One region of the Paenibacillus sp. NPDC093718 genome, then DNA from elsewhere that is predicted to be linked to it. Evidence: riboswitches for the same ligand, from Rfam matches in the RefSeq annotation. Region 1 holds a riboswitch; each other region holds the start of a gene.
The links. A riboswitch is a leader RNA that binds a small molecule or an ion and turns the genes downstream of it on or off. The one in region 1 is predicted to bind cyclic di-GMP.

Region 1 (7,658 bases):
TATATGTAGTCCAGATAATGAGCTTATACATACTAAATACGATGTACATAGATTATATGTACATGGTAGATCTGCCCAGCTTGGATCAAAATAAAGTTTGCATTTAATCCAATAGAGGAGAGACGGTTATGAGCAAAAATTTATTTCATCCCGAAACAAGAGAGAAACTAAGGTGGCTTAATGAACCAGAGCATTGGGAGTTTACGACAGATGACAGGCTAATCATGGATGCCCCGTCGAAAGCTGACTTTTTCAAAGACCCTGGAGGAAAACATGTTGCTCATTCTGCACCCTATCTTCACCTTCAGGTTGATTCTACATTTCAGCTTGTAACGCAGCTTCAGGTAGACATGCACCATTTATATGATTCCGGGTGCTTGATGTTGATGGCAGACGAGAACAATTGGGCCAAGCTATGTTTTGAATACAATGGTGAGTACGCTACTATTGTGTCCGTTGTTACGCAGAACGGCTTTTCGGATGATTGTAATTCTGAGTGTGTATTCGTCAGCAATCCTTATCTAAAAATAACGAAGAAAGATAGAGTTATATCTTTTTACTACTCAACGGATGGTGAAGTTTGGAAATTGATTCGATACTTTGGAATGGATGCCTCGACTCCATTTACAGCGGGTGTGGTAGCCCAATCACCGATGGGAGCAGGTTGTCGAGTCCAATTTCTGTCTTTGTTTTTATCAGAATCTGATGAGAAAAGTAGGTTTTAGAAGCAGCTCATGAGCTGCTTCTTTTTTGGTTTTACGGACCGAATATTGCGCTATACTTAGCAGCATTATGCGGCTATTGAGAAGGATACAAGCTGCAAGTTCTTGTCTTCATTAAATGGAGTTCAACATATTTTCTTAGTTAAAAGGGCTGGTACTGCTTAAACGTTACCAAAAAGTAATTACATCACTTCAAAGTGCGTACTTCTCAAGCCGAACCCTAACGTGCAAAATGACATTAATCAAGATAACGACGTTAGGGGATGAACTTATATGAATACAGATCAACGTTCACATCATTCGCAAAAAACGGCTTTGGTTGTTGGAGCCAACGGGGTGATCGGCCGCAACCTCATCGAATACCTTGCAACGCTTCCCGATTGGGATATTATTGGCGTATCGCGCCGGGGCGGCGAATCCACGAATCGTGTAAGCTATCTATCGGCCGACTTGCTTGATCGCGAGGATACGCTCGCCAAATTAAGTCACTTAACGGAAGTGACACACATCTTCTATGCGGCTTACCAGGACCGGCCAACGTGGGCGGAGCTCGTTGCACCGAATCTGGCGATGCTCGTCCATGTTGTGGAAGCGATCGAGCCAATAGCTGCCAATCTGCAGCATGTCAGCCTGATGCAGGGTTATAAGGTATACGGCGCTCATCTCGGTCCATTCAAGACGCCAGCACGGGAGACGGATGCTAACCATATGCCGCCGGAATTCAATATCGATCAGCAGAACTTCCTCGAGGAACGGCAGCAAGGCAAAGCCTGGACTTGGTCAGCCCTGCGTCCATCCGTAGTCAGCGGCTTCGCCCTTGGAAACCCGATGAATCTGGCGATGGTCATTGCCGTCTATGCCTCGATTTCGAAAGAGCTCGGCATTCCTCTTCGTTTTCCAGGTAAGCCGGGGGCCTATCACAGTCTGCTGGAGATGACCGATGCCGATCTGCTCGCCAAGGCCACGGTATGGGCTGCAACCGATGAACGCTGCGCCAATCAAGCATTTAACATCACGAATGGCGATCTCTTCCGTTGGAACGAGTTATGGCCGAAGATTGCGAAATACTTTGATATGGAAACCGCGCCGCCCCTGCAGATGAATCTGGAAACGGTCATGACGGATAAAGAGCCGGTCTGGAATCGTATGGTTGAGAAACATGGACTTGCGGAGCACACGTATCAAGAGGTTTCCTCCTGGAAGTTTGGTGATTTTGTGTTCTCCTGGGACTATGATTTCTTTGCAGACGGCTCGAAGGCCCGCCGCTTCGGATTTCATGAGTATGTCGATACAGAGGCCATGTTTATGAACATCTTTGACGAGCTCCGGCGGCGTAAAGTTATTCCCTAAGCTATCGCGCAAGCTGCATGACAAAGAGCCGACTATACGTGGAATAGTCGGCTCTTTCATTGATCATACCTGTTAATGCCGATCCTCAAATGCCGGCTTCTCCAGCACCATGGCGGATTCACCATACTTCCGTTCGATATGAATATCTCCCCATCTGCACATTAGATGAAGAATTTCCTTCAAACTCCAGCCATATTCGCTCAATTCATACTCCACCTTGGGCGGAACCTGATTATACGTCTTGCGTAATATAACGCCCTCCTCTTCCAGCTCCCGCAGATGCTGTGTCAGCATTTTTTGGGTGATCTGGGGAATCAGGCTTAAAAATTCACTATTGCGTCTTTTTCCAAAGGTAAGATGAAAGAGAATGACAGGTTTCCACTTCCCGCCGATGACCTCCAGCGTAGCTTCGACCGCGGTGTTGTACACTTTATTGATATTTTCCATGCGTACTCATCTTCCTTTCGATCCAGATACTCCCGCCCTTTTACGGTCAGGGAATGCTCTTACAAAGATATACCATCTGATTTATGCTATCAATAGGGTGCCTGGTAACCAGTTGGATCGAAAATTAGAATAAGCTTTGCTGAGACGCTCATAGAGATGAAGACAAGCGCTCACACTAAAAACCATTCAAGGAAATTTCATTTAGATTATCTATTAGGTAGTCACTCTTAGACATAGAACAATCGTAATTCGGATAAGCGGTGATGCAAATATCTTCGCCGATTTGTTGAACAGCATGAATTTTTACGTGCAGCGCCTCATCCATTAATTCCAAATCCGAGCCTCCGTACGGCGAGAAGGATTTCCGTCCTCCTAACACTTTGGGGGCGATATAAACCATCCATTTGTCAATAAGGTTGGCCCGAAGGAATGACCCGTTTACTTCGCTGCCTCCTTCTACCAGCAGGTCGGTAACACCTCGCTGATATAACATCTCCGATAGCGCATGGAGGTCCAGCCCGAAACGGTTCACAGGGACGAACAGAACTTCAATTCCTTTTTGCTGCAGCATGCGCACTCTTTCCAGATCAGCATCCTCCTTCGTGACTACCCATGTCTTTGCTACTGAACAATCGGTAACTTTGGCATCCTCAGGCAATCTCAAATTCGAATCTAAAATTACCCGGATCGGATTCTTCCCGCTTTCTTCTGGCAGTCGGGTCGTAAGGAGGGGATCATCGGCCAAAACCGTATTAATTCCTACTAATATGGCATCGACTTTGTTTCTCAATTTATGTACCACAAGCTGTGTTTCATCACATGTAACCCATTTTGAATGCCCCGTATACGTGGCAATTTTCCCGTCAAGCGTCATGGCTACCTGCGAAATGATAAACGGCCGTCGTTGTGACATATTGTGCACGAATCGTTCATTGAGTAGTTCGGCTTCCTTCTCCAATACACCCGCATCAACTTCTATTCCATTCTCTCTCAACAATTGAATGCCTCTTCCGGCCACCTCCGGATTCGGATCCTGCATCGCCACGACCACTCTTGCGATCCCCGAATTTAGGACTAATTCTATGCAAGGAGAGGATTGAGGGCTTGGTTCCAGCGTAACATAGAGCGTTGCGCCTTCGGTATATCCTTCAGCCATCTGGAATGCATGCACCTCCGCATGAGGTTCCCCTGCTTTTCGATGAACACCTGCACCGACTACTTGTCCGTCTTTTACTATCAGTGCGCCAACGACCGGATTCGGGTTGGTTTTCCCACTGGCCGTACCTGCCAAATCCAATGCCAGCTTCATAAAATGTTGGTCTAATTTCATATGATTAACACTCCCCATCATAATAAAGCTGTCTCCACCAAGGAGTCGTAAATATGACCCGATTTTTCGATCTTCGTTGCCAAATATCGATTATTATGCTCGGATACATCTCCCCAAATGGATTTATGATGATCGGTTAAAAGTCCCTTTTCCCGCAAAGACTGCAGCTTTCTAGGATTGTTTGTAATAAGGGTGACTGGTTTTTGCCGCAAGCTCTGAAGTACACGTATGGCTTCATCATAAGATCGATGGTCATCTGCAAAGCCAAGGCTTAGATTGGCCTCTACAGTATCGCACCCCTCATCTTGCAAAAGATAAGCTAACGATTTGGGGAAAAGCCCTATTCCGCGACCCTCGTGATTCGCCAAATAAAAGAGAGCTCCACTACCGTTTTCAATGATCATGCGCATGGATTGCCGCAGTTGGTAGCCGCAATCGCATCGTTTACTTCCAAAGATATCTCCAGTATGGCAAATGCTGTGCATCCGTATCAAGGCATGCTCCTCATTGGCAAAATCGCCAAATACTAGTACGGAAGACTGCTGATGTGAAGCGAGATCTGCCTGAGATAATGATTCCAGAATATCATTCTTATCCATAAATGAATTGCCTGTATTCAACCAAGTATACCATTTAAATACAGCCTCATTGTCCTCCAACTGCACAGGGAGCCTAACGGGACCAACAAGACCGATGTTGGGACATTCCGGCTGTTTAAGAATGGTTAATTTACTAGCTAGCAATTTCCTGACCTGGTCCATATTCATGAATACCACTCCTTGTTGGTTTAGATGGTGATCAATCGATTGGTTTGTTTCCCTCCTTGAAAACGTTGGCAGTTTTTACGTTAGCTACTACTTCTCCACCCTTAAAGAATTAGGTGAGAAAACGGAAATTTTAAAAATAAACACAAAAAGCCCACGTCTGAATAGACGGTGGGCTCCCGTCGTATTCGGTAACTGGCTGGCATAGCGGATGCGAGCGATCCACCTTAGCCCCTGTAGCTTTGCGTCGCCACTTTTCAGTGGGTTTGCCATTATCGTACGATGTCATTTCATAAAATTAATCCGCGATCATTGTCGAATGTGGGAAAGCAACACCATTCAAAAACAATCGAAAGTAATAGCATTTTTTATCAATATGACTACTAAATGAATATAAAATACAATTTCATGAATTGCAACCGAAATATAAACCGATCCGATAGGATCACCAAAGATTACCGACTTCCCGCTTCACTTCCTCAATGATCGCTTGGACCCCCTCCTCTATCTGCGTAAGGCGTGCTCTGGAAATACTGATACGAATAAACTTCTCGCGTTCCAGGAAATCGGACAAATAAAACAGCTTACCGGGCATCACCAAGATGTTCCGCATTTTCAGCCGCTTGATCAGTCGCTCTAAGTTAACCGTCTGCGGCAGCTCGAACAATTTGTATATTCCGCCGTCACCGGGTACGACTTTAACAAGTCCGGTTGCCCCGTACCTTTTCACAGCAGAGTCTAAAGCCTGCATTCTGGTTTCATATTGACTGTAGATTTTCTGTTTATGCCGTTCATACATACCGTTGCTGATATATATTTCGAGCGCTGCTTGGGACAGCAGTGAGGTATCACCATATTTTTTATAGGCATGAAATCCCTCCAGCAGCTTTTCCGGCAGCACAACGGCACCTAAACGCAGCCCTGGAAAAATAATCTTTGAAAAGCTCTTCAAGTAGATGATGTGCGAGGTTTGGTTATAAGCATAGATGGGGTCGAATCCGCGTCCACTGCCCAGGTCAGCCATGTAATCATCTTCCAACACAAACACGTCATATTGGCTGGCCAGAGCGGCGATCGCTTTCCGCTCTTCCATTCGAAGCGACGTTCCGAGAGGGTTATGATACCTGGACATCGTATAGAAAAACTTAATGTTCCCCGTTTTGAACCGGTCCTCAAGTGCTCCCAGATCGATCCCGGCTGTTGAGCGAGGTATGCCCATGACGGATAGTCCTTCCGACTCCAGATACTCCAAATAGTTATTGTAGCTGGGCTGCTCAACCAGAATCACCGATTTTCCGTTTGGAAACGGCATCTTAGCCAGTATCTCCAGCGCTTGATTTGCACCTGATGTCACCACGATCCGATCTGGAACGGTAAATACCTGACTGTCAGCCAGGTGGGACACAAGCGTGTGGCGGAGTTTCTCCATCCCCTGCGGATCGCCATAGGTAAACAGTTCATATTTATAGGTATCAATCGCCTTGTTCAGGCAATGCTGAAAATCCAGATACGGGAATACATTCACGTCCGGAGAGGCCGAAGCAAAATCAATCAAACCCTTGTCCATGTTATCCGAATCCCCGTCTTTCTGGACGACATAATAGCCGCTTTGCGAAACCGAATAAATGGCGTGCCGTTTCTCAAGCTCGGTATAGGCGCGAATCACCGTACTGATGCTGCACCCGTAGGATTGTGCCGCACTTCGAACGGAAGGCAGCTTCTGCCCTGAACGGTATTGACCTTCCTGAATTTTCGATTCCATATCGGTAAGAATGGATAAATACTTTTTCACAACCACGCCCCCCTTGTGACTCTTATTATACAGGACCTCACCACTGTATCGGTACAGTTATCAAAATAGGGAATGGTTTCGAACGCATCATTATCCTATATTTCAAGTAACCGTTCGCTGCTTTAGGAACACCTTCCCAGCTTTAAGAATGAAGATAACTATGATAGGGAGCTGATTCGTATGTCATCCATCTCGCATACCGATTTTTTAACGACTGTACGTGAACGTCAAGCGGTTAAACATTTTGACCCGCATCACAACCTCAGTCATGAAGAGATTAAAGAATTGCTTGAGATTGCGAGTACCGCACCTTCCGCTTGGAATCTGCAGCATTGGACGTATCTTGCTATTACAGATAAGGCCGCCAAAGAAAAACTGCTGCCCATCGCATATGGACAAAGGCAAATTGTTGAAGCCTCCGCTGTTATCGCGGTTATGGGAAATCTGCAGGCCCACCATCATGCTGAAGCGATATATGACCAAGCGGTTCAGGCAGGATTCATGCCAGAGGAGGTCAAAACGAATCTGGTCCGGCAAATTATGAATTCGTACACCAACGCGCCTGAGCTCGCCCAGGAAGAAGCGATACGGAGCGCTTCCATGGCCGCCATGCAGCTCATGCTGGCTGCAAAGGCACGCGGTCTTGATTCATGCCCGATGGGCGGATACAACGCAAGCCTTTTCATAGAAGCATTCGGGGTTCCGCGCTATTTGATTCCCGTTATGCTGGTTGCGATCGGTAAGAAGTCCGTTCCGGCTCATCCTTCTACCCGTTTCCCCGTAGACGAGACGGTTTTTTGGAATCACTTCGAAGGCTCAACAAAAAAGATCTAATATTTTTAGGTGAAAAACCTAATTTTATTAGGTTTTTTGAGTGGTTAGCGTCTGATAAAATGAATACAAGCGCTTACAATGCAACGATCCAAGGAGGAAACGTGATGACCAAACCCGTACAGCCTAACGAACCGATCGTAACCCATATCTATACCGCGGACCCTTCCGCCCACGTATTCGAGGGTAAAATTTATATTTATCCATCCCATGACCTGGATCACGAGAACACGTCCAATGATAACGGTGACCAGTATGACATGGAAGACTACCATATTCTATCGCTGGATGATGTGAACGCTCCATGCGTGGACCATGGCGAAGCACTTCATGTGAAGGATGTTCCATGGGCGAAAAAGCAAATGTGGGCACCCGATGCTGCCTTCAAGAACGACACCTACTATTTATACTTCCCTGCCAGG
Region 2 (7,658 bases), on a different contig from region 1:
TGATGGAAATGAGCTGAGACCCTTAGATATAACAAAAACTGCCTGTCAATAAGCCAGCAGGATCTTATATTCCATTAGTGCTCTAGCTTTCGTTTTAGTTTTGTTATCCCAGCCCACGTTGACCCCGAGCACCTCGCCAACAGCCCAGAGAGGTACATAAGTTACTCCGTCTGCTAACTTACCGTCTGTAATCCCCATTTTTTCAGATACCATCTACTCGTGTTCAAATGAACCATAGTAAATTTTACCTGAATTTGATATACTGACATTATTACTTTAGTCATGGGTGCGTGATCAATCAAATGTGGGATAAAGAACTAAAAATAGCCATTCAGAAGAAGCATATCGTGACGATATACCTCATCAATGGCGAAGTATTACAAGGCATACCAGATGCTTGTACAGATCGTTTAGAGATGCGGAGTGCTTATGGGCCAGTCTGGGTTCCATTAGAGGAAATAAAGCATGTGAGTCGATTAATACGACTTAGACGAAAAAAAGAACCTGCTGGCATATAGTGGTCAAGACCCAATTTAGTGAAAATTAAAAAAGCACCTAGACTGCAAACTAGCGTCGACTTCACCGTTTTCACTTAATTACTCAAAATACGAATCAACTAGCTCTGATACTACTTCCTCAGTAGCAGTTTTTGTTCTTGGATTTCTGATCTGGACATCGAAGTATAGTTTTGGGTGGTCAACGACAAAAATAGGAGCATACGCCAACGCTATGCCCCTTCTCTGCTATTTTCATGACTTATTCCGCTATTCATCCCTAATCGGTCACCGATGCCTTAAATCGGCTTAGATTTTGTCGTTTAGAGCGACATTCTCTAAATTTATGTACAAGCTTGTCTAAATCACGAACCATCTATCAAAGATTACAGCTATTATAACGTCTACAATTATTATAGCAACAATTAAAAAGGGCATACTTTTAGCTACTTTTTCGCTTTGTTTATCTGGCAAATATTTAATTAAAAGAGGCACTATTGTGAAGAATAATATGAATGAGACAAGTATAACTGCGAACGAGAAAGACTTGTATTTTTAAGCTCAATAATTTGGATGTCGTCATTGTAAATCGATTCCACCACCTTTCCTATATCTTAAATAAAACAAATTTCGACATTAGGAAGGTTTTTCCTTCTTCACACATGGTCGTCTGCTGCAAAACTGCTTGGTGCCAGTCCATTCACCCCATTCGCACCTCTTACACTTGTCCGGCTGCTTTGGCGATAACGTGGTCGTTGCAGCTTATTACGTTTTCCTGCCATGTCGTCTTTCCTCTCTATTTCGTGGCGAATTGCCCGCCGTGAGTCGGACCAACCATTCAAACCATTTCATATAACATCACACTCCTTCGAGAACATAAAAAAAGCGAGAAGAGTTACGCCTCGGTCATATGCCGCATTCATGCAGCCGTGCGTGTCATTCTCGCCTTTTTCTATGGTTACATCCTATCACGGGAAAACTGTCATGTAGTGCTCAACTTAGAGTCAACATGTGCTCACGTTGTGTTTACTTTACGGTCAAATCTAGATCGACTCACATCATCTAAATATTTAGCAGTTTAGCTCAATTCTTGAATATAAAAAGAAAAGCAAACACCTTCCCAAAGGAAATTGTGTTTGCTTTCTTTCGTCAATTAAGCTTTTCTTTTTCTGAACATGAGAACCAAGCCAGCGCACAAGGCGATGAGTCCTGCAAGTCCCAAGTTGAAGAGGTTTGTTGATGTATTCGGCAACTTGTTGCCTTGAGGTGCACCAGATTGGTCTGCAGTTGAAGGAACTCCACCAGATTCTCCTGCGGTCATTTCGTTGTTATCTTGTGCAGAGTCTGACTGGCCAGCCCCATCTCCAGAATCCTCAGGAGTTGCACCGTTACCTGGATCTGTTGGGTTTGCACCGTTACCTGGATCTGTTGGGTTGGTACCGTTACCTGGATCCGTTGGGTTCGTACCATTGCCCGGATCTGTTGGGTTGGTACCATTCCCTGGATCTGTCGGGTTCGTACCATTCCCTGGATCCGTTGGGTTCGTACCGTTCCCTGGATTTGTTGGATTCGTGCCGTTGCCCGGATCTGTTGGGTTTGTGCCGTTCCCTGGATTTGTTTTCGGTTCTGTTACTCGAACGGTAACTGTAACCTCGGTTTTGTTGCCCTTGCCGTCATCCACGATAACGGTAAAGCTATCCTCACCGACAAAGTTAGGATCTGGGGTATACTTCCAGCTTCCGTCCGGATTCACAATGACAGTTCCGTTCCCCGGTTGCTTACCAGGGGTATACGTCAATGGATCTCCATCCGGGTCCGCACCATAAACATCGCCCGTTACGGATGTACCCTTGTCCGTCGTTACTTCTTTATCCGGAGATACTGGAGGTTGATTCGTCTTATCCTTCACATCCACGATAATCTCAACCTCAGTTTGGCCTCCCTTGCCATCGTCAACGATGACGGTAAAGCTATCCTCGCCGACAAAATCAGGATCTGGGGTATATGTCCAGCTTCCGTCCGGATTCACAATGACAGTTCCGTTCCCCGGTTGCTTGCCTGGAGTATACGTCAATGGATCTCCATCCGGATCCGTGCTATACACATCACCCGTTACGGATGTACCTTTTTCCGTCGTTACTTCTTTATCCGGAGATACTGGAGGTTGATTTGTTGGTGGCGGAGTCGTTGTATCCGTCACATCTACGATAATCTCAACCTCAGTTTGGCCTCCCTTGCCGTCGTCAACGATAACAGTGAAGCTGTCCTCGCCGACAAAGTCAGGATCTGGGGTATACTTCCAGCTTCCGTCCGGATTGACAATGACAGTTCCGTTCCCCGGTTGCTTGCCTGGGGTATACGTCAATGGATCTCCGTCCGGGTCCGTGCCATAAACATCGCCCGTTACGGATGTACCTTTGTCCGTCGTTACGTTTTTATTTGGTGCTATTGGAGTACTATTCGGCTTGTCCGTTACATTCACGGTTACCGTTGATGTCGTAACCCCGCCCTTACCGTCGCTGACCGTGACCGTAAAAATATCCGGACCGTCATATCCTGGATCTGGAGTATATGTCCATGTTCCATCTTGATTCACTGTCACCGAACCGTGCTTCGGATCGCTTCCTTTCGTATACGTCAACGTATCCGAGTTTGGATCGGTTGCATACACGCTGCCGGTTACCGTCGTATCCTGCTGCGTCGTTACTTCATAATTGCCGGTCACTGGCGGCAAGTTTGGAGGCTCAGTTACATTAACTGTTACTGTCGATGTGAAGGTTCCACCCTTTCCATCACTGATTGTAACCGTAAAGCTGTCCGTTCCTGTAAAGTCTGTGTCCGGCACATACGTCCATGTACCATCCGGATTCACCGTTACTGTACCGTTTTTCGGATCGCTTCCTTTGGAAAATGTCAGCTGGTCACCGTCAGGATCTACTCCATACACACTTCCAGACACCGTGGTATTTTTCCATGTAGTTTCTTGAGTATCCGATGCCATTGGCGATTGGTTTGCAGGCGGGTATACGTTCACTTCCACGCTAGGCTTACTTGGAGTACTGACATTGATGCCAGAAACTTCTGCTATATTCCGAATGTTTTTGCCAGCTTGGCCCGCTTGGATGGTCGCTCTAAATTGAACCGTGTGCCAGTTGGTGTCTACAATGTCACCAAACTGACCGACAACCTTACCTGTAGCAGCATAATGCCCTTTATCATCCCCTGCAGCATCAGTGACAGCCACTCCATCTACCTTCAAACTACCAGGGACGTATGCCAGTCCTGCCGGAATGGTATCCGAGATAACAAGGTTACTAATCAGACTTTTAGCTACCGTATTGCGGCCTTTAATCGTGTAAAGTAATGTATCTCCCACCTCCGGATGGGCTGTATCCGTGTTTCCTGCCGCTTTCTGTTGTATGGTTACCGTTTTATCGGATTGAAGACTAGGAGGATTGGGATCGAATTTCGGCGCAACTTCCGATGCTAAATCAAAAATCAATCCCCCTGTCATTGCTCCGAGGTAAGTCGTGCTGAAAGTAACACGATTAAGTATATAGAATTTCGGATTACTCTGACCACCAACGATTAATACATTTCCGTTAGGTAAAAAGCTCATTCCTCTTAAACCGAATTCTACAGGGGTACTATTTGTTGCGGATATGTTGACACTCCGAACAACGGTACCCGTCTTTGGATTGATCTGCATTAAAGAATTGGACTGGGAGAACCAGATATAACCATTGCTATCAAAAATCATATCGCCCCCCATATCCTGATATGACGGAAAACTATAATTAGTTATTTGAATTGATTTCTTTTGCTTCGTAACTAAATCATAGGTTCCTATATACACTTTACCGTTAAGACCATAAATGTAATAATATTTACCTTCGAAGATTACAGAATTCCCGGTTATGCCCTGCACTTGGGTTACATACTGGGCGGTTCCATTTGCATTAATTTTGTAAATTTTGGAAACAGGATTACTCCCGTAAGTGTAAGTAGCTGCATAGAAAGCATTCTCTTTCATAGCTACTGCCAACCCGTTTAAACCAGTATTTTCAGCAACACCTGTAATACGAACACTTGCCTTTGGGGTAGCTCTTGGATTATTCCCATCAAATTGATGAAGTGTCATCCCCTGAATACCATATGAATCAACATTATTGACGGTTACTGCGGTTGCAGCATTAACCTCCAATCCAGGTGAAAGCATTCCACTGATAGTGATGAGAATCACCAGCAAAACTTTAATAATCGGACTGATAATTGCTTTTGATTGCATTAGATATTCCCCTCCTTATACGCTGCCTTCTTCTCTACTTGACCGGGGAAAATTTGATTATGAGTGATTTCTTATGTATGTTCGATTTCCCCTCCTATTTAGTAGATAACGGTCAATGCACCAGGGCAGGTTTTATATTAGTGTCTTGATAATATGTTCGTATCATCAATTGGCCATAAAACAAAAAAAGACACCTCTGCGCAGCATTCTTACCTTTTTGACCATTCAAATTATATAAGTCTTATTTTGAATCCTTACTGTTTACCACCACCTCTCCTATAAGCTCCCAATAAAAAAACTCCATCTTAGCGGACAGGCGCAAGCAGACGGAGTTTTCCGTCGTATTCGGTAGCTGGCTGGCAGTAGCATTTGTAGTTTCCTACAAATCCGTTAGCCCCTTTAGCTTTGCGTCCCCATTTTTCAATGGGTTTGCCATTATCGTACGAGCATGTATTTTTTGAGAAAATTAACCATTAGATTTAAATTATATTATAAAAGAATCATAAGTTAGGATCTTGAGACTCATTTTTCGTAGTTATTTCTTTCTATTTGTCGCTTTTAGGAAAAATATGATGATAATAGGCCATGGGTCATATTTTTTCAGAAAACTTTTATTTTAAATATAGAACAAGAAAGCTGTCCGATGAGGACAGCTTTTTTTTACTTCCCTATTCTTAAAACTCCTCATGATCCTGCTCAAAGACCCCCATTAGTTTCAACGTATAGGCCATACTCTCAGTTCCCTGAAGTATCAAACCAAAAGCCCTTTCAAGCTGCTGCGTGTAGAACCGATACCGTTGATATACCCAACGCTGCTTTTCTATCAGAATCGTAGCGTTGGCAGTCTAATCAGCATGAAAGTCCTCCTGATCGATGCGGCGAGCAACTTCGCCATCAATGGCCACTTATTTTAAATGTATTTAGGTACCCCGGCCTGAATCGACCGGGATTGTGACTCTGGTCTCTATTAAGCGGCTCCGCCGCCTTTCATCATTTTTGTGACCTTTTCCTTATACTTCTTCCACTTCGGCTGAATTTGGCTGGAAGGAATACCAGCAATTTTTGAAATCTCAACCCATGTCTAACCCTCATTCAGACGTTTTTCCAAGAACAACGGGAAATCCAATGGAATATCTTCAAAAGAAGGGCGTTCTTTCAGGATGAACCGTTCCAGCTCCTCCTTGCTAATTACTTCATCGCTGGATGCCTGGCTTTCCTCAGAATCAGAGGTGCCGTCCGCTGCAGGCTTTTGATCACCTTCCTCGAGGGTCATTTCCTGCACATCCGATTTTTCCTCATGCTTCTGGTCTTGCATCCATTCCGGGAGATCGGAACCTTCCTGAGCTCCTCCGCTCTCAAGAAGAACTTATCTTCTCCTTGGATGGTCCATTTGAGCTAGTTGAGGATGGCCAGCTTGTGAATTTCACAGACAGTAAACCTGTAAAGTTTAATGCTTTGGATTACACGATGGACGGACGGATCAGCTTGAAGCTCAGTCATCCTGCCAGTAGGCACTATAATTCTGCCTTCGTACAAAGGAAAGATATCGAGCAATTGCTGCAGTTTTATGGAGAAGATTTTTAAGGAGGATCTTTGATGAGAGGACATATCGCCAAAAAGGGGAACAAGTAATTACATTGTAATAGATCTAAATAAAGATGAGGTTACTGGGAAAAGAAAACAAAAGTTGCTGTCAGGATATGATCGTAAAAGAGATGCAGAACGGGCACCTCCTGGAGTGCTCTCTGATTTTATTAAAGGAACCTTTGTGGAGCCTTCTAAGATAACTTTTGGAGAAATCATGGAAACGTGGCTTAAGGATAAGAAACTTCAGTAAAACATGGCACTTGGAAGTCTTATGAGTGGTTAGTTTATAAACATATTATTCCAAACTTCGGGAAGGTGCAGATGACAAAATTAAAACCAAAACACTTCCACGATTTTTATCATAAAACGCTGTTACCGAAATTAGCAGTTGGATCCATTAAAAAGGCCCACGAATCATTATGGACGCTTTAAGATCGAGCTGTGACTTGGAGTGAGATTGTCCAAAATGTAGCAAGTTCTGTCGAACTTCCCCAAGGGAAAAAAGCAAAGTTTGAAGTATGGAATGAAAAACAGCTAAAACTTTTCTTGGATACAGCAGCTCATAATCAGTATTACATTGCCTTCGAACTCGCTGCATTCACCGGCATGAGGCAGAGCGAGATCCTTGCTTTAAGACGTATTGATGTCGACTTAAACATCCGGAGCATATCGGTAAGACAGATATATACAATTGCAGAGGTTGGACATGATTTTGACGATACAAAACATGATAGCAGCATTCGATCAATCGCTCTGTTTGCAAACACTGTACAAATTCTCCAAGACCATTTTGAAAAACAACGGATAGAGAAAGAAACAAATACATTTTACACAGATTCGGGTTTAGTCGTTCAAACGCTACACTTCTTCTAAAAGCAGGTATACACCCTAAAATCGTTCAAGAACGATTGGGCCATTCTTCTATTAATTAACCTTAGATACCTATTCCCACGTGCTACCCAACTTGCAAGAAGCTGTTCTTAACACTATTGGTGACTCGATCTTAGGGAATCAAATCGAGGACGAAAAGCCTACTTTACTCGACTTAGGGTTAGAGGAATGCTAGAAGTGTAGGTTATTAAACAAATAGGCGCAGCTCCCGAATCCCGGAAAGCCGCGCCGTTATTGACTTTATGAAGATGCTGGTGAAGGGAATTGAACCCCCGACCTACGCATTACGAGTGCGTTGCTCTACCCCTGAGCTACACCAGCACATGTGGTTCGATGCTATTCCTCACGAAACAACAAAAATTATTATAATACTTCAGCAGCAAAATGCAAGCCCAATT
Region 3 (7,658 bases), on a different contig from region 1:
ACGGCAATGAGTTCGAGACCCACCGCAGCATCTGGACTACCGAGGAACTTGATGCTTTCCCAGTTAAAGCCAAAAGGCATTTTAAAGACTATATTAACCGGGATTTTTCAACGTATTTATTTTCTTCGGAGTGATTGAGCTTATACAATCTGGACATTTACATGGTATCGGCAGGTACGTAGGTTACACTCCATCAGTCATGATTCACTAGATGGTTTTTTATGATTAATAAGGGTTTCGAGGGAACAGCAAATGTTTGCATTTTGCAATCATTTCCATTAACAGATCTAGAGACAATTAATGGTTGGCGTAACATGCAAATCGCAGCAGCCGGGGTTAATCCCGGCTGTTTTTGTATTCAAATAATGACGGCGCTAGGGGACGGAGCCGAGTGGCGTTAGACAACGATCGGCTGCCAACCGTATTTTGACGCTGCTGTAGGGCTGGCTCGGCTCGATTGCTGCAGCCAGAGCATAACAATATTGCAATCAGGGCAGATGACATATCTAAATCTCTAACTGTATTTTATAAATAGTGAATTATCATAGCAACACTAGTAAGTCGCATGTTATTTACATGTATTTTACTTGTATACAAATAAAGAGATATGATAAGATGAGATCGTATTGAAAACGTTTACTAACTGTGGAAAAATTCATTCGTAAAGGGGAGAGTTTAGTGAGAAGCAAGTGGAGGAATCGGATTACCGCAGTCCTAACGGTCATCATGATGTTTGCAAGTACCGCGTGGGCAATGCCGATCACGTATGCAGCCGGAGAAGAATTGACCAACGTTATGATCAACAGCGGCTTCGAGGAATCTGAAGAAGATGGACGCTTGCCGGGCTGGCAGCCCGATGCAGACACAGCTGCCATTACGGTAAGTGAGTCCGTGTACGCAGACGGGAAACGAAGTCTTCAGGTAGAACGCCTGTCGCCCGATGCAGGCTCCGGAGCGGTCAGCGATGCATACGCCGCCCAGCCATTCGGTAATGTCATCATGACAGCAAGTGTGCTATCGGATGAAGGCCAAGGCGGCAAAGCAGACCTCAGATTTTATGATGCAGGCGGAAAGCTTGTCTCCGTCGTGAGCGGCCTGGTCGGTGAACCATCGGGCAAATGGCAGAGTTTAAGAGTGGCTGCTTCCGCACCAAAAAATGCAGCGGAGATCAGGGTAGCCTTCAATTTTCATGGTGACCAAACCGGCAGGTATTTCGTTGACAGCGTCACATTGGAGTCGCAAGCTTCCTCCCCATACTTAACGAATTTAGGACCGCAATCTTCGAGTCTAACCTTGATGACGGCTGCGTTCGGTAAGGATAGGAATGGCCAGGATGCTTTGTTCACGGTCGCACAGGGTGATCCGGCACAATTCATCGTGATGGATGTAGCTTCGAAAGAAGTGAAGTCCACTCATCCACTTGTTGCGCTTGACGGAAGCAACGTATCGGCAGCTTGGGCGATTGTGACAGCCTCCGACGGAAAGGTATACATCGGCAGTACGCCGAACGGGACGTTGTTTCAATATGATCCGGCAGTGGATAAAATGCGGGCGATCGGCAAACCGGTTCCCACCGATACTGTTATCTGGACGCTTGTAGCGGGGGGAGATGGCAAAGTGTATGGAGGAACAGGATATTCCCAAACGCTGTTCGAATATGATCCTGCATCCGATCAGACTCGAATCCTTAAATCCTTCAAAACTTCATCGAAAGAGGCTCATATCCGCAGCCTTGCTTACGATTCCGATCGTCAAATGATCTATGTGGGCGGAGCCGATGTCGCCAAGCTTTATCAATACGATCTCGCAAGCGGAACATCCACCGCGCTTCATCCGCCTGTATTTAATGGCATGACTTCGGTTTATGATCTCCGGTTTGCAGGGGGCAAATTATTCGTGCGCGTGGATCCAGGACCCGTTATGTGTGTATATGATCCCGATACCTCCAGCTGGATCGTAAATAAAAATACGGCCTATAATGCCCGGGGATTCTCACCATTATCGCCTGATGGCAAAACGGTGTTCTACACCTATTATGAGACTCTCCCGGGAGGCGCGCAGCAGTGGTCGCTTTATTCGTATGATGTGAATACGGGGGTTTACGGCTCGCTGGGCGTGGATGTCAAAGGAGCAGGCGTCGCTTTTGGTTATGTTCAGCTGGACCAGGTAAAGTATCCGGGCTGGACATTGGTCGGATTGGCCGGAAATAGCGGCAGGGCATTTTATTACAATCTGGAAACCGGTTTGATTGAGACACCGGAGCTTCCGTTTCCGGCACAGTTTGTGGAATTGTTTAACATCGGGAAGAGCACAGACGGGCAGATGCTGTCTTCGGGCTTCATTTCAGGAGGGGGAATGGGAATTTACTCGCCGACCCGTAACGAGACCAAGCATTATCCTCAAATCGGCCAAGTCGAAGGATTCGGTTCCTTGAACGGAAAGATGTACCTCGGCGTTTATCCTAGAGCGACCATCTTTGAATACGATCCAGCCAAGCCATGGAACCGAACGGACCCATCAGAACCGAATAATCCGCTGCGGCTTGGTCAGCTGGGTTCGGAGCAAGACCGGCCCGTAGCCATGCTCGGGGTCGAGGAAGAAAACCTGTTATACATCGGTTCCTATCCAATTGCAGGCAAAACAGGCGGGGCTCTTACGGTCTACAATCCCGTTACCGGAAAGTTTGATGTGAAGCGCGACATTATATCCGGCCATTCGATCAATTCGTTGCTTTACAAAAATGGAAAGCTGTTTATGGCCACCGGCGCGATGACCGGCGGAGAGGGGAAGCTTGCCATTTACGATACAGCATCCGGCCGAGTAGAGCTGGAACAGGTACCTGTTCCGGGCAAAAAAGCAGTGACTTCTTTGATATGGGGCCCGGACGGTAACATATGGGGAATGGCGCTGGGGGCTCTGTTCGTCTATGATACGGAACGCCAAGAGATTATTTACAGCGAGGATATGTTTCCTACAGCAGATTATGCTCACAGCAATCCTCGCTTGACCGTTGGAACCGACGGCAATGTGTACGGTACCATTTTTACGGGATATGTTGCTGACCATACGTATACGAGCAAGCTGTTTAAGATTGACACAGCAAGCAAATCGCTGTCCATCTTGTTGGAGGGCAATGCGGAAAAGCTTGCACAGGACGACTTTGGCAACTTCTATTTCAAATATGGCAGCGAGCTGATGAAGTATAGCGACCCGAATCTGGTGATGCCGCTAGACAAAGTACAGCTCGAGGCTGAATCGCTCCAGCTTCAGCCGGGAGATGAAGTCGGTTATTCCTACGAAGTCTTCCTTGAGAGAGGAAGAACGACTAAGGAGTTATCCGGCGCTCAGATTGAGTATTTGAGCAGCCGTCCGGATAAGGCGGAGATTGACCCAAAAGGAAAGATTATCGCCAAGCATCCGGGGCAAGCCGAGTTGTCGATTCGAATTACATTGAACGGGGTAACGGTTGAATCCAATAAAATCAATGTGAAAATAACCGGCCCTTTTTAAAACTGTTATTGACATATAGCAATATGAGGCCGTTGTCCTGGACAACGGCTCTTTGCTTTATTGTCCAGTGATCCATAGGGACAAGAGCATAAACCTATAAGTTGATTCCGATGGTTTTGTGCTGTGTTTTGAGTGAACGGTTATGCAATTGCATTCGTTGTAACCGCTACTTGGAAGAAAAGTTGAACTTATGAAAGTTTTCTCTTCCGAAGCGAGATGTCCTTACCAGTTATAACCGGTATTTTAGTCTCAGTTGATAAGAGACTGAAGTAATTGGATCTAATGATTTCCGATGTCGTAGCTAGGGCAATGGATATAGGAGTGAAGTTGAAAATAGAACTATTGCCTTAATTAGCCATCATCCAATATCCAAGTAATAACAGAAGAATACGCTGGGATAGGGGAGAGTTAATACGGATTCTATTAGAGTAATGGCGTAATTTTATGGAATTCTGCCGAGGGACATAAACATGTGTATGTCTCTGTTCATAATCGAATTTTATTTGTAAAAACGTATCCTGACTTTTGAATAATATAGTTTTAATAGGTAGTTAAGTGAAGTAGAGTGAAGTCGGCGAAAAGCAAAAATTAGTAAAGATTAACTATCTTGACCTAGAGTTTCATGATGGTTAACAGTATCATCAAAACAATTCTAGAAAGACAATATTGAACAAAAGACCTATCGATTTTAATCTGGAAACAAGATACAGTAATTGTAAATCGAATACATAATATAATCATGGTTTACAATTTAAATACTTTTTTTGTACGACAATAGCAAACCCACCGAAAGGTGGCGACGCAAAGCTATAGGGGCTAATGCGGGATTTACTGCTACCGCGATGCCAGCCAGTTGCCGAATACAACGGGAAACCTCCGTTTTATTCATTATTTTGAATTGAAGAAAGGGGTTTTTTTGACGTTCCAAAAAACAACTGGATATCGGTCTGCTACGGGAAACAAGATAAACTATTCAGCACAATAAGATCGGAGTGTGAAAGCTCCATACGTCCGAAAGGTGTCATTTTTGCGGTGTTGAAGGGGGACATTACTTCATCGCAGAATGCGAGAGGATTTTTCTGTTCGTTAACAATCAGACATTAATGAATCGATTATCCGGGAGGTTGATGGTCATGGAACAAACGACATGTGAAGTATCAATTGACGAATTGCCGAGGGGGGGATGGGCCAACGATAAAGGAAACCGGGTTAGTTTTTCCCTTGATTTTGCAACGACCCGAAGACTCCATGAACTTGCGTTTAATTTCGGAATAACTGTGGATATGGCACTTATGGCCTGTTATGCGATCCTGCTTGCCAAATATACCGGCGAGGATGATCCTGTAATCGGGTATCTGTTGGAAAACCAGATGTTTCCTATACGTTACTCTCCTACTGTACATAAGCCATTAGGTGAGTTTCTGATAGAAGTTAAGCATAACACGATGCAAGCACTCGAAGATCGGAATATGCGTAAGAATCTGAGCGGCAACCCGTTCATCAAAGCGGCATTTACTTGGCAAAACGCCAATACCATTCCTTTGAAATCCGATCAGTTGGGGACGTTTGAGCTTGCTTTGACGGCTTTTAAGAAGGAATTTATCATGATACGCCTTGAATATTCGACCCGCTCGTACAGAAAAGAAACGATCGAGCAGATGGGGAGCCACTTGAGCCGTATTGTGCATGAAGTAGCAGATTTTCCCGAGAAAGAGATTGCCGACATACGCATGATGTCCGAAGAAGAGGAGAGACAGATTCTGGCTTTCAGCGGTACTAAGACGGACTATCCTTCCGGACAAACGGTCCATTACTTGTTTGAGGAACAGGTCCGCTTAACCCCCGATCGCCCGGCGGTTATGACCGAGGACCATCAGATGTCCTATCGGGAATTGAACGAACACGCAAACCAGCTTGCAAAAGCACTGCAGGATCACGGCGTAAGGCCGGAGAGCGTCGTTGGCATTGTTGCGGATCGGTCTATCAGTATGATTGTAGGGCTTACAGCCATATTGAAGGCTGGCGGCGCTTATATGCCCATCGAAGCCGATTCTCCGTGCGAAAGAATCGAATATATGCTCGAGGACAGTCGGGCGGGATTTTTGCTGGCCCCTTCCAGTTGGAAGCCTGACTTAGCATTTGAAGGAAAAGTAATTTATTGGGACAACGCGCAGCTTTACCTTGACCGCTGTCCCCATACGATATCTGCAGTAACCTCACAAAGTCTAGCGTATATCATCTATACGTCCGGATCAACGGGGACACCGAAAGGGGTCATGGTTGAACATCGAAACATCGTAAGACTGGTCAAGAATACCCATTATTTCAATTTTTCCAAGGAGCATCGAATTTTGCAAACCGGTACAATTGCATTCGATGCGTCGACCTTTGAAATTTGGGGATCCCTTTTGAACGGATCTACCTTGTATTTGATGAAGGACACGGACCTATTTGACCTTCACAAATTGAAGGAAACTATCATCGGCCACCACATTACGGCTTGGTTTCTGACTATTGCTCTGTTCCATAATCTGGCCGAACAGGACCCAGACGTCTTTCGTACGTTGAACACCTTGCTAGTCGGCGGAGAAGCGTTGTCGCCGAAGCACGTAAATGCCGTAAGGAAGAGGTGTCCCGATCTGCGGATGGTCAATATGTACGGTCCGACGGAAAACACGACGTTCTCCACTTATTTCCCGATCGAACGTGAATTCGAATCCGTCATTCCAATTGGCAGACCAATATGCAATTCCTCCGCTTATATCCTGGATAAACAGTTGAAGCTTCAGCCCATCGGAGTAGTGGGAGAGCTTTGCGTCGGAGGAGACGGTATCGCGCGGGGGTATTTGAACCGGCTGGAATTGACAGAAACCAAGTTTGTGGAACATCCGCTCCTCGGGGAAAGGTTATATCGAACGGGGGATTTGGCCTTATGGCTGCCGGATGGCAATATCGAAATGATCGGGCGAATCGACGATCAAGTGAAGATCCGAGGGTATCGAGTGGAACCGGGAGAAATCGAGACTCGCCTTTTGGAACACAACGGAATCTTGAAAGCCGCGGTAGCCGTCAAAGCGGACGGAAGTGGAAATCCGATAATATGCGCATATTATGTTGCGAAACAGGTGTTGTCCGAAACGGAAGTTATGGCGTATTTAGCCCGGAATTTGCCTGAATATTTCCTGCCCTCTCTTGTGGTACAGATGGAAAGTTTGCCGCTTACCCCTATCGGGAAAGTCGATAAAAAAGCTCTTCCGGACCCTGACTTTCTTCGTCCGATGATCGTCAACTGAGACGAATCGCAAATGAAACGCAGCAAATGCTTAAAAAGATCTGGCCGGACAAGGATGCCGGCCAAATCGAAAACGTATGTGACAAATTTATCGATCCTTATCGTCCAGTCATCTCTAATGATGGATGGGAGCACACCATTTCTAGGGAGTTTGGAGGGATTAATTGATCCGGCTGCCTTTACACAAAACGCTGACGCGGTTCAGCAAATGGCCAACCGGGAACCAGACAACGTTATTGGAGCATTGTCTACCGCGCTGGTCAGTTATGCCTACAGCATGGATGATACAGCGCCGCGGCATGGGACGCCTACGTTAAGGGATTAGACGGACTCTAACTAACCCAATACCTTGAAATCTACCAAAAAGCCTTGGAAGCGAAAAAGTAACTGATGAATCGTCAAGGGGTTCTCCGCATTCGGATTTGCCGAGCGGGGCCCTTTTTTTTACTTGTGAGTTAGTATTTCGGCGTCATCTGAGGCTTTTTTTATACACGAAGCGGAGAGGACGAAGCGTTCCGGACAAGCGAAAGCGTTCGCCTTTGTGATCTAATTTCTACCTTGAACGAAAACTCATTCAGGAAAATAAAGCACAATGGCGATGGGGAATGATTCGTACCCTCGGCGCCTCACAACAGCAAAAAGGGGGCCGCTTCTCAAGATCTAAGATCATTTGGAACGGCCCCTATTTTCAGTATGTTTTAAATAAATGTAATGAACATGATATGGATCTCTGAAAGCTGTTGTCCTGGGTGGGTGAGTTACTCTTTAACCGAACCCAGCGTAATCCCGTGGATGAAGAAGCGCTGGAGGAACGGATAAACGATGAGGACGGGCAGCATCGCGATGAAGATCTTGG
Region 4 (7,658 bases), on a different contig from region 1:
CGGAAACCATACTTTATGATCGGGAATTACAAACCTACGAGAGAGATAAGGTTAATAGCTACCTGGCACTTAAGTACGGGATCACGTTAACTCACGATTATGTAGCAAGCGACTGGAACGGAACTGACGGTACGGTGTTCTGGAGCTCGACCAATCATGCGGATTACAGTAACCGTATTACGGGAATCGGCCGCGACGACTTTGGAGCGCAAAACCAAAAACAATCCAAATCGCAAGCCAAAGGCGCGAATGTAACGATTGCGATTGGAAATACGATTTATTCGGACAATACGGATAATATCGCAGAAATGGTGGACAACTCCTATTTTGTGTTCGGAGATAACGGTATGGATGACACGGCGGATTACGCCGATACGTCTATCATCAAGGACGGTATTTATGTGAAAGTGATGGATCGTGCCTACCAAGTGGAAAAAACGAATTGGAATGATCAGTATATCACGCTTCAAATCGACGATGCCGAAGGAATAAAAGCAAGCCATATAATCATTAGCAATGATGAAACGTTTGATGCTAACGATTCCTTCTATCCTGTAATCGGCGGTAAGGTTACTTTAGACAGTGCAAGCCTGGAGGACGGCTCCTTCTTTACGTTTGCGGCTGCTTATCCGGAACTGGATAATGCGCAGTTGCAGTTAGCGGAAGCAACGGATGGCCATACGCTGAATCTGACCTTCGATCGCGATGTCACGTTGGAAGATTTGACGGGCTTCACGATCATGATCGGGGACGCAACGTATGGAGATCTTACCGGCATTGCTTATACTGTTGACGGGTCGACCATTTCGATTACGTTAACGGAATCGCAGTTAGCGTCCGGCGGTCAAATCTCCGTGGGTTATGACGGCAGCGGCAGTCTGAAAGACGGCGAAACCGGTATTCCTGTAGAGCTGTTTAATGACGTTGTGATCACGAATAAGTTTATTTTGGATAAAACAGTTAATGAGGCTTTACTCATTACCGACCAGGATTACACGGAAGCTTCTTGGCTAGCCCTGCAAACTAAAATCGGGGAAGCGGAAGCTCTTATAAACAGCACGGAGGCAACGCAAGCCCAAGTGGATGCGGCTATAGACGCATTGCAGGCAGCTATTGACGGTCTCGAAAAGAATCCGCCGATAGCGGAAGCCGGAGGCTTCATCGAAGGCTCGAATACGATTGCGATTGATTTCGATAAAGCGGTTAAGTTTAATCTTGGTGCCGGAGAAGCGGCAACGGACGGATTTACGGTAACGGTTAACGGAATTGCAGTAACCGTTCAAGATGTCGCAGTAGACTCGAACGATCCGACGAAGGTCATCATAACGCTGCCCGAGGGAACCGCGCTGTCAGGCGACGACGAGGTACATGCGAATTATGACGGCGGCATCGGACATCTGATCGGCGCTGAAGAAGAAGGAACGGCTGTCGGCGATTTCAGCCTGAACGCTGAAGATCCGTTTGCCGCTGCTCTGCGGATCACCGAACCAAGCGAAGACACCGTATATATCCGCAACCCGGAAATTAAAGGGGAAGTGGAGGCGGGTTCTGAAGTTACCGTTGTCATTAAAGATGCGGGCGGACAAGCGGTTCTAGGTGCGGGCGGCATCGCCACGGTAGACGAGAATGGCAACTGGTCGTTTACGCCAAGCGTAGATTTGACCGACGGCAGCTATACGGTAGAAGTCACGGGGGTCAAAGGCAGCCTGACGGCTGCAGAGACCAAATCGTTGACGGTGGCCGCTTCGGCCCCAACGTTGACCATAGAGGAACCAAGCGGCACGGTTGTGACCGAATCCAAACCTGAATTTAGCGGAACGGCAAGCCCGGGCTCGAGCATTACGGTCGCGATCAAGGATAAAGACGGCAATATCGTGGATACTCCGACGGTAACGGTTCTGGAAGACGGTACGTGGAGCTTTACGCCGGATAACGAGCTGGCTGACGGCGATTACACGTTTGAAATTACGGCCGTGAAAAACGGCAAGTCCGTTACCGAATATAAGTCCGTGACGATAGCTGCATCGAATGCGGCCGTGCTGGATGATTTACAGCTTTATGATGCGGAACATGGACCGATCACCCTGACACCGGCGTTTACCGGAGGCACCTACGATTACACCGTTACTACCGTAACGTATGCCGTATATACCACGCCAATCTTGAATAATATCGCCGGTCAGGATCCGAACGCCAAAATCGAGATTTCGCTCAACGGCGGCTCCTGGATGGAAACGGACAATGGAACGGTGAGCGAAGGCTTGCCATTGAACGAAGGCGCCAATACGATCGTCGTAAAAGTTACCGCGAACGGCCGGGAAACGTTATACAAAATCACAGTTAACCGAATCAGCAGCGGCGGAGATAACGATAACGACGATGACGATGACAACAAAGGCAGCGGCGGTGGAGGAAGCACGACTTCACCTACGACTTCTTCCGAGCTCGACGTCACATTGAACGGCAATGACAATGTCTTTGCAACGGGTACGGCTTCTACTTCGGGCGGCCGGACGATAACGGCGGTTAAGGTGGATCAGGACAAGCTGGCCGATGCCATCTCGGAAGGCACAGGTCAGAGCTTGGCGATTCATTCGCCGAAGGAAGGCGATATGACGGTGGAAGGCTTGACGGCGGACGCTCTGCAGCAGCTGAGCGATAAGGGTGCCAACCTGGAAATCGGCAACCTGCTGGCGATTTATCCGGTTCCTGCAGCTAATATGGACCTCTCTTCCGTAGCAGGTCAATTGGGGAATGCAGAGCTTAGCGATATTGCCGTAAGCATCGACATCAAGCGTTCTTCGGAAGACCTGATTGCTTCGGCGAAAAGCCTTGCAGCAGCAGAAGGCTACGAGCTGCTGGTGGACCCGGTCGATCTGGATCTGACGTTTAGCCATGAAGGCGAGACGGTAAGAATCGGTCAGCTGAGCGGATATGCGCCAAAATACATCGCAATTCCGGAAGGCGTAGATCCGAACCGGATTACGACAGGCGTTATCGTTAACCCGGACGGCACCGTATTCCATGTACCGACGGTCGTAACAAAGATCGATAATCGGTACTTTGCACTCATCAATGATCTTCGCAGCAGCGGCTCCTATTCGGTCATCTGGAATCCGAAGGATTTCGACGATGTACAGTATCATTGGGGCAAAGAGGATGTCAACAATATTGCTGCAAGACTGAGTCTGAAGGGGAACGGAGATAACACGTTCTCGCCGAAGCGCCATGTGACACGCTCTGAATTTGCTGAAATTATCGTGTTGGGCCTAGGCTTGATGCGTCAGGACGCACCGCAAAACATCTTTCCAGATGTGCCAGCTTCGGCATGGTATCGTAATGCCGTAGCCCTTGCGGATGAAATTGGTATCGTTCGTGGTTATGATGACGGCAACTTCAAAGGCAGTCAGCAAATCACGAGAGAGCAAGGTTTTGCTATGATTGCCCGCGCGTACCGCTTGATTCAATCCGAAGATGTGCCAAATCAGGAGCAGATCGCTTCTACACTGGCACCTTATGCGGATGGGACAAACGTAGCGGGTTGGGCACAAGGCGATGTTGCTCAGCTGGTCAATGCGGGAATTATCCAAGGCAATGGCCCTAAACTCCTTAGTCCAAAAGCAGAAATGACACGTGCTGAAGTAACTGCACTGATTGCTAGAATGCTGAAAGTGACTAATCTGATTGATAAATAATGAAGTAACTAAGAACAACCATTGATGGCATGGAAGTCATCAATGGTTGTTTTTCATTTATTTTTAATCATGCATAGTTGGACCTTTTTCAGTATCCCTCTGGATGGCGATATTCGCCGATAGACCCGATAAGCTGAACCGTATCACAAGTAACGGCGAAGACATCAAAATTTTGGGTTAACAGCATTCACCAGCTCCATTAGGGTTGGTGATTTTTTATTTGCATTAATTAGCGAAGATGCCTTTTGTTTGGCGTCCCCATGGTGTGTGCCCGAGGGATTTGAAAGGTTATTACTACGATGCCTCCAGTAGTATTTATTTTGGTGCTGCTGATAAAGTCATAAATTTCCCGATTCGACAAATGGATACAAAATACTACAAAGATGAGTCTTTAGAGCCTAACTTATAAACCTTTTATAATATACTTTTAGTTTAATATTTAAATTTTTCAAATATATCAAACTCGTACGATAATGGCAAACCCATTGAAAGATGGGGACGCAAAGCTAAAGGGGCTAACGGATTTGCTGAACATGCAAATGCTACTGCCAGCCAGCTGCCGAATACGACGGAAGAGCCTCCGTCTATTAGCGTATGCCCGCTTTTGGATGGAGGTTTTTTTGTAATCTTAAAAAGAGGAGGGCTGTTTTTACCGTGAGGGTGTCCGTCTGTTTTGAATGGCGAGACGTCCGCATAACAAATTGGATTTGATAGTTATCGGCGATTACAATGCCAAGATGCGCTGTATTTGGACATGGTGGAATGGCAGAATCGCAGATCAATTTGCTTCGAGGTAGCTCAACAGAAAGAATTTGCTTTTGTCAGGAGGAAAGAAAAAAAGATGAAAATAAGAAATCAAAGAAGGTTATCTCTTCTAATGACAATCGTTATGGTATTGACGATGTTACCTTTTTACCCGTTAGAAGCAAGAGCAGCAACCACGCCAACACTTAATCTTGGTAATCCTGTTAGTGTAACCGAAGCAACCTATCAACTGCCCAATGCCACATTTGATAGCACAGGCGCCATTAAAGATGCGGGCGGATACTTTACTGTGACTGTAAATAGCGGCTCCATTGCCGTTGGGACGGCTGCAAGCGGAATTACCGAGTTGACTGAGGGTATCAAAATTAGTGGCATTGTTACTGACAAGTCTACACCTACCAATAGAGTGTTCAATTTTTCAAGTAATACGACGTACGAAGACATTCAAGCTGTTATTCGAAATATGAAGTTTACACAAGATCCTGGGAAAACGCAGAGTGTCACTGTAAACGTAGTACCAGGAGCGCCATTGACCGATGGAAAAACCTCGGTACGGACCTACGATGGACGCTATTTTGTATATGTCGCCAGACAGAGCACCATGACATTTAAAGATGCTGTAACGACTGCAGCGAGTAATAACGGACATCTTGTAGAGCCAACAGCAGATAATCCTGGGGAAATGTTTGCGATTGCCAATATGTTTGAGGAGTTTAAGAGCCCCTTTGGAGCTAGTAGTTGGAACTTTTTAAGTTTTATTGGCGCTACGAAGACTGAAGCACCTAACTGGGACACTGAAACTTCTACCGTGAGCAAATATGTATCAAACGGTCTGCCAACAAATCTGGAGACCTCAAAAGAATTTGTACCCAATGGACAATTAACCCACCTCACACTTCTGCTAGACACCACGAATCATAAAATTGGTTACTTGGCCGTAAATAATACACACGGAGGCTCCAGCGCATATAAAGACCCGGGAGTTATTGTTGAATATAATTCCGGTGTCATTAGTGACTTCATCACGGCCACACAAGATATCGAACTTCCAGTGATGGGCGGCAGTGTAACGATCGACGGAACAGCCGAGGTAGGCGAGACATTGACCGCGAACGTAACCGGGATCACATATACCCCGAATACGACAGACAATGTGCCGACCATCCAGTGGTACCGTAATGGCGTTGCTATACCGAATGCAACCGGCATAAGTTATACGCTAACGGCTGACGATGTTGGGACGGCCATTACCGTAAAGGTCACCGCCGATGGTATACATGCGTCAGGCAGCGTGACGAGCGAAGCCGTGGCTATGACAGATAAAACGCAACTGCAAGCTATGGTCGATAAGATAGCGGGTGAGAACTTGCAGCCGGCGGATTATACTCCGTCAAGTTGGCAGTCACTGCAGGATGCATTGACAGAGGCTGATCGCGTTCTGCAAGATCCGGATGCCACGCAGGTGGAGATCGACCAGGCGAATGAGAACTTGACGAATGCCTACGAAAATCTCGTAACCATTGACGCTGTTCTGGACAAGCTTGACCTTCGAGTTGCCAATTCGACTAATCACGAGGAGATTGAACTATCTCCGCCATTTAACGGCAATAAGTATCTAAATTACAAGGCTTCCGTAACGGAGGATGTTTACAGCGTTGCTGCTGCCATTGAACTGGTGAATCCCGACAGCAAGGCCAAATTGAGCTTTAACGGCAGCGAAGTTTCCGATCCTTCCGATTGGAATGACCTGCAGCTTCAAGTAGGCCTGAATGTCATTCAAGTTGAAGTGACGATCGGAAACAGAACGAACATCTATACCGTTGAGATTGTAAAAACCGATAAAACGGCACTTCAATCGAAAGTAGACAAGATCGGAACACTAAATTCGACCGACTATACTCAAGAGAGCTGGGACAAGCTTCAAGAGGCTTTGAAAGAAGCTAACAACGTACTGAATGATCCGAAAGCAACCCAAGAAGAAGTGAATAAAGCCCTTGAAGCATTAGAGAAAGCCCAAGAAGGACTGGTCCCAGCGAAGACTCCTGGAAACAATGGCGGCGGAGAAACAACGTCACCGGGTACCGGTTCAGGGACTAATTCTGGAACGGTTTCGACTCCAAACACGAATTCTTCCGGCGTTACCACTACGGTAAACGGTAAAGATTCTACGTTCGCCACCGGAAGCACCAAGACGGAAGGCGATGGAAACCATACGACGGTTCAAGTCGATTCGGGCAAGCTGTCAAATATTCTGGCTCAGGGCGATGGACAAAAACTTGCCATTCGCGTTCCTGTCGGTGGAGACACCAAGGTACAGGGCTTGACGGCAGCTGATATTAAGAAGCTGGCCGACACCGCCTCGACGCTGGAAATCGAAGATTTGCTGGCGATCTACCCAGTTCCCGGCAAGCAGTTGGATCTGGACGCGATCGCAAAGCAGTGGGACGCAAAGCTTGAGGATATTGCAGTAAGCATCAACATCAAACGCTCCCCTCAAGATTTGGCGGACAGTGCCCGCAAGCAGGCGGCAGCCAAAGGTTACGAGCTGCTGGTTCATCCAGTGGACCTTGACATGACCTTCACGCATGGCGACAAAACGGTTCGTTCCGGGCAGTTGAACGGATATGCGCCGAAATACATCGCGCTTCCGGAAGGCATTGATCCGAACCGCATCACGACAGGCGTAATCATCAATCCGGACGGCAGCGCATTCCATGTCCCGACGGTCGTAACGCAGATCAATAACCGGTACTTCGCACTCATCAATGATCTGCGCAGCAGCGGTACCTATTCGGTCATCTGGAATCCACAGGATTTCGATGATGTGCAGTATCATTGGGGCAGAGCGGACGTAAACAATATTGCCGCAAGACTCGATCTTGAAGGAACCGGCAACAACACGTTCTCGCCGAACAAGAATGTAACGCGAGCTGAATTCGCCGAAATCGTGGTTCTCGGTCTCGGGTTAATGCGCCAAGACGCAATGCAAAATATCTTCCCGGACGTACCGGCTTCCGCATGGTATCGGAATGCCGTTGCGCTTGCTGATGAATATGATATCGTTCGCGGTTATGCGGACGGCAGCTTTAAAGGCGGTCAGCAAATAACGAGAGAGCAAGGATTTGTGATGATTGCCCGCGCGCACCGTATGATCGATGCGAAAGCTGCACTTAGCGAAGGGCAGGCGGCATCTGTACT

Region 2: another riboswitch for cyclic di-GMP. It lies ahead of ACQKPA_RS11065 (Ig-like domain-containing protein); the one in region 1 lies ahead of ACQKPA_RS05180 (GTP cyclohydrolase II).
Region 3: another riboswitch for cyclic di-GMP. It lies ahead of ACQKPA_RS21065 (non-ribosomal peptide synthetase); the one in region 1 lies ahead of ACQKPA_RS05180 (GTP cyclohydrolase II).
Region 4: another riboswitch for cyclic di-GMP. It lies ahead of ACQKPA_RS15520 (S-layer homology domain-containing protein); the one in region 1 lies ahead of ACQKPA_RS05180 (GTP cyclohydrolase II).

The regions. Positions count from the first base shown of each region.
Region 1 is NZ_JBNNUS010000001.1:1,050,622-1,058,279, forward strand. It holds gene ACQKPA_RS05160 (DUF1349 domain-containing protein) at 129-725, shown strand; gene ACQKPA_RS05165 (SDR family oxidoreductase) at 996-2,072, shown strand; gene ACQKPA_RS05170 (winged helix-turn-helix transcriptional regulator) at 2,145-2,519, opposite strand; gene ribD (bifunctional diaminohydroxyphosphoribosylaminopyrimidine deaminase/5-amino-6-(5-phosphoribosylamino)uracil reductase RibD) at 2,695-3,849, opposite strand; gene ACQKPA_RS05180 (GTP cyclohydrolase II) at 3,867-4,616, opposite strand; cyclic di-GMP riboswitch class I at 4,801-4,894, opposite strand; gene ACQKPA_RS05185 (PLP-dependent aminotransferase family protein) at 5,059-6,405, opposite strand; gene ACQKPA_RS05190 (nitroreductase family protein) at 6,586-7,239, shown strand; gene ACQKPA_RS05195 (glycoside hydrolase family 43 protein) at 7,344-7,658, shown strand, end outside.
Region 2 is NZ_JBNNUS010000003.1:261,889-269,546, forward strand. It holds gene ACQKPA_RS11055 (stalk domain-containing protein) at 46-213, opposite strand; gene ACQKPA_RS11060 (hypothetical protein) at 1,151-1,276, opposite strand; gene ACQKPA_RS11065 (Ig-like domain-containing protein) at 1,648-4,782, opposite strand; cyclic di-GMP riboswitch class I at 5,127-5,226, opposite strand; gene ACQKPA_RS11070 (hypothetical protein) at 5,864-6,064, opposite strand; gene ACQKPA_RS11075 (Arm DNA-binding domain-containing protein) at 6,425-6,619, shown strand; partial or broken gene ACQKPA_RS11080 (hypothetical protein) at 6,622-6,801, shown strand; gene ACQKPA_RS11085 (hypothetical protein) at 6,811-7,242, shown strand; tRNA gene ACQKPA_RS11090 (tRNA-Thr) at 7,510-7,581, opposite strand.
Region 3 is NZ_JBNNUS010000007.1:83,854-91,511, reverse strand. It holds gene ACQKPA_RS21075 (methyltransferase domain-containing protein) at 1-134, shown strand, start outside; gene ACQKPA_RS21070 (hypothetical protein) at 679-3,510, shown strand; cyclic di-GMP riboswitch class I at 4,277-4,371, shown strand; gene ACQKPA_RS21065 (non-ribosomal peptide synthetase) at 4,644-6,803, shown strand; gene ACQKPA_RS21060 (hypothetical protein) at 6,954-7,127, shown strand; gene ACQKPA_RS21055 (carbohydrate ABC transporter permease) at 7,561-7,658, opposite strand, start outside.
Region 4 is NZ_JBNNUS010000004.1:593,316-600,973, reverse strand. It holds gene ACQKPA_RS15525 (S-layer homology domain-containing protein) at 1-3,695, shown strand, start outside; cyclic di-GMP riboswitch class I at 4,161-4,259, shown strand; gene ACQKPA_RS15520 (S-layer homology domain-containing protein) at 4,537-7,658, shown strand, end outside.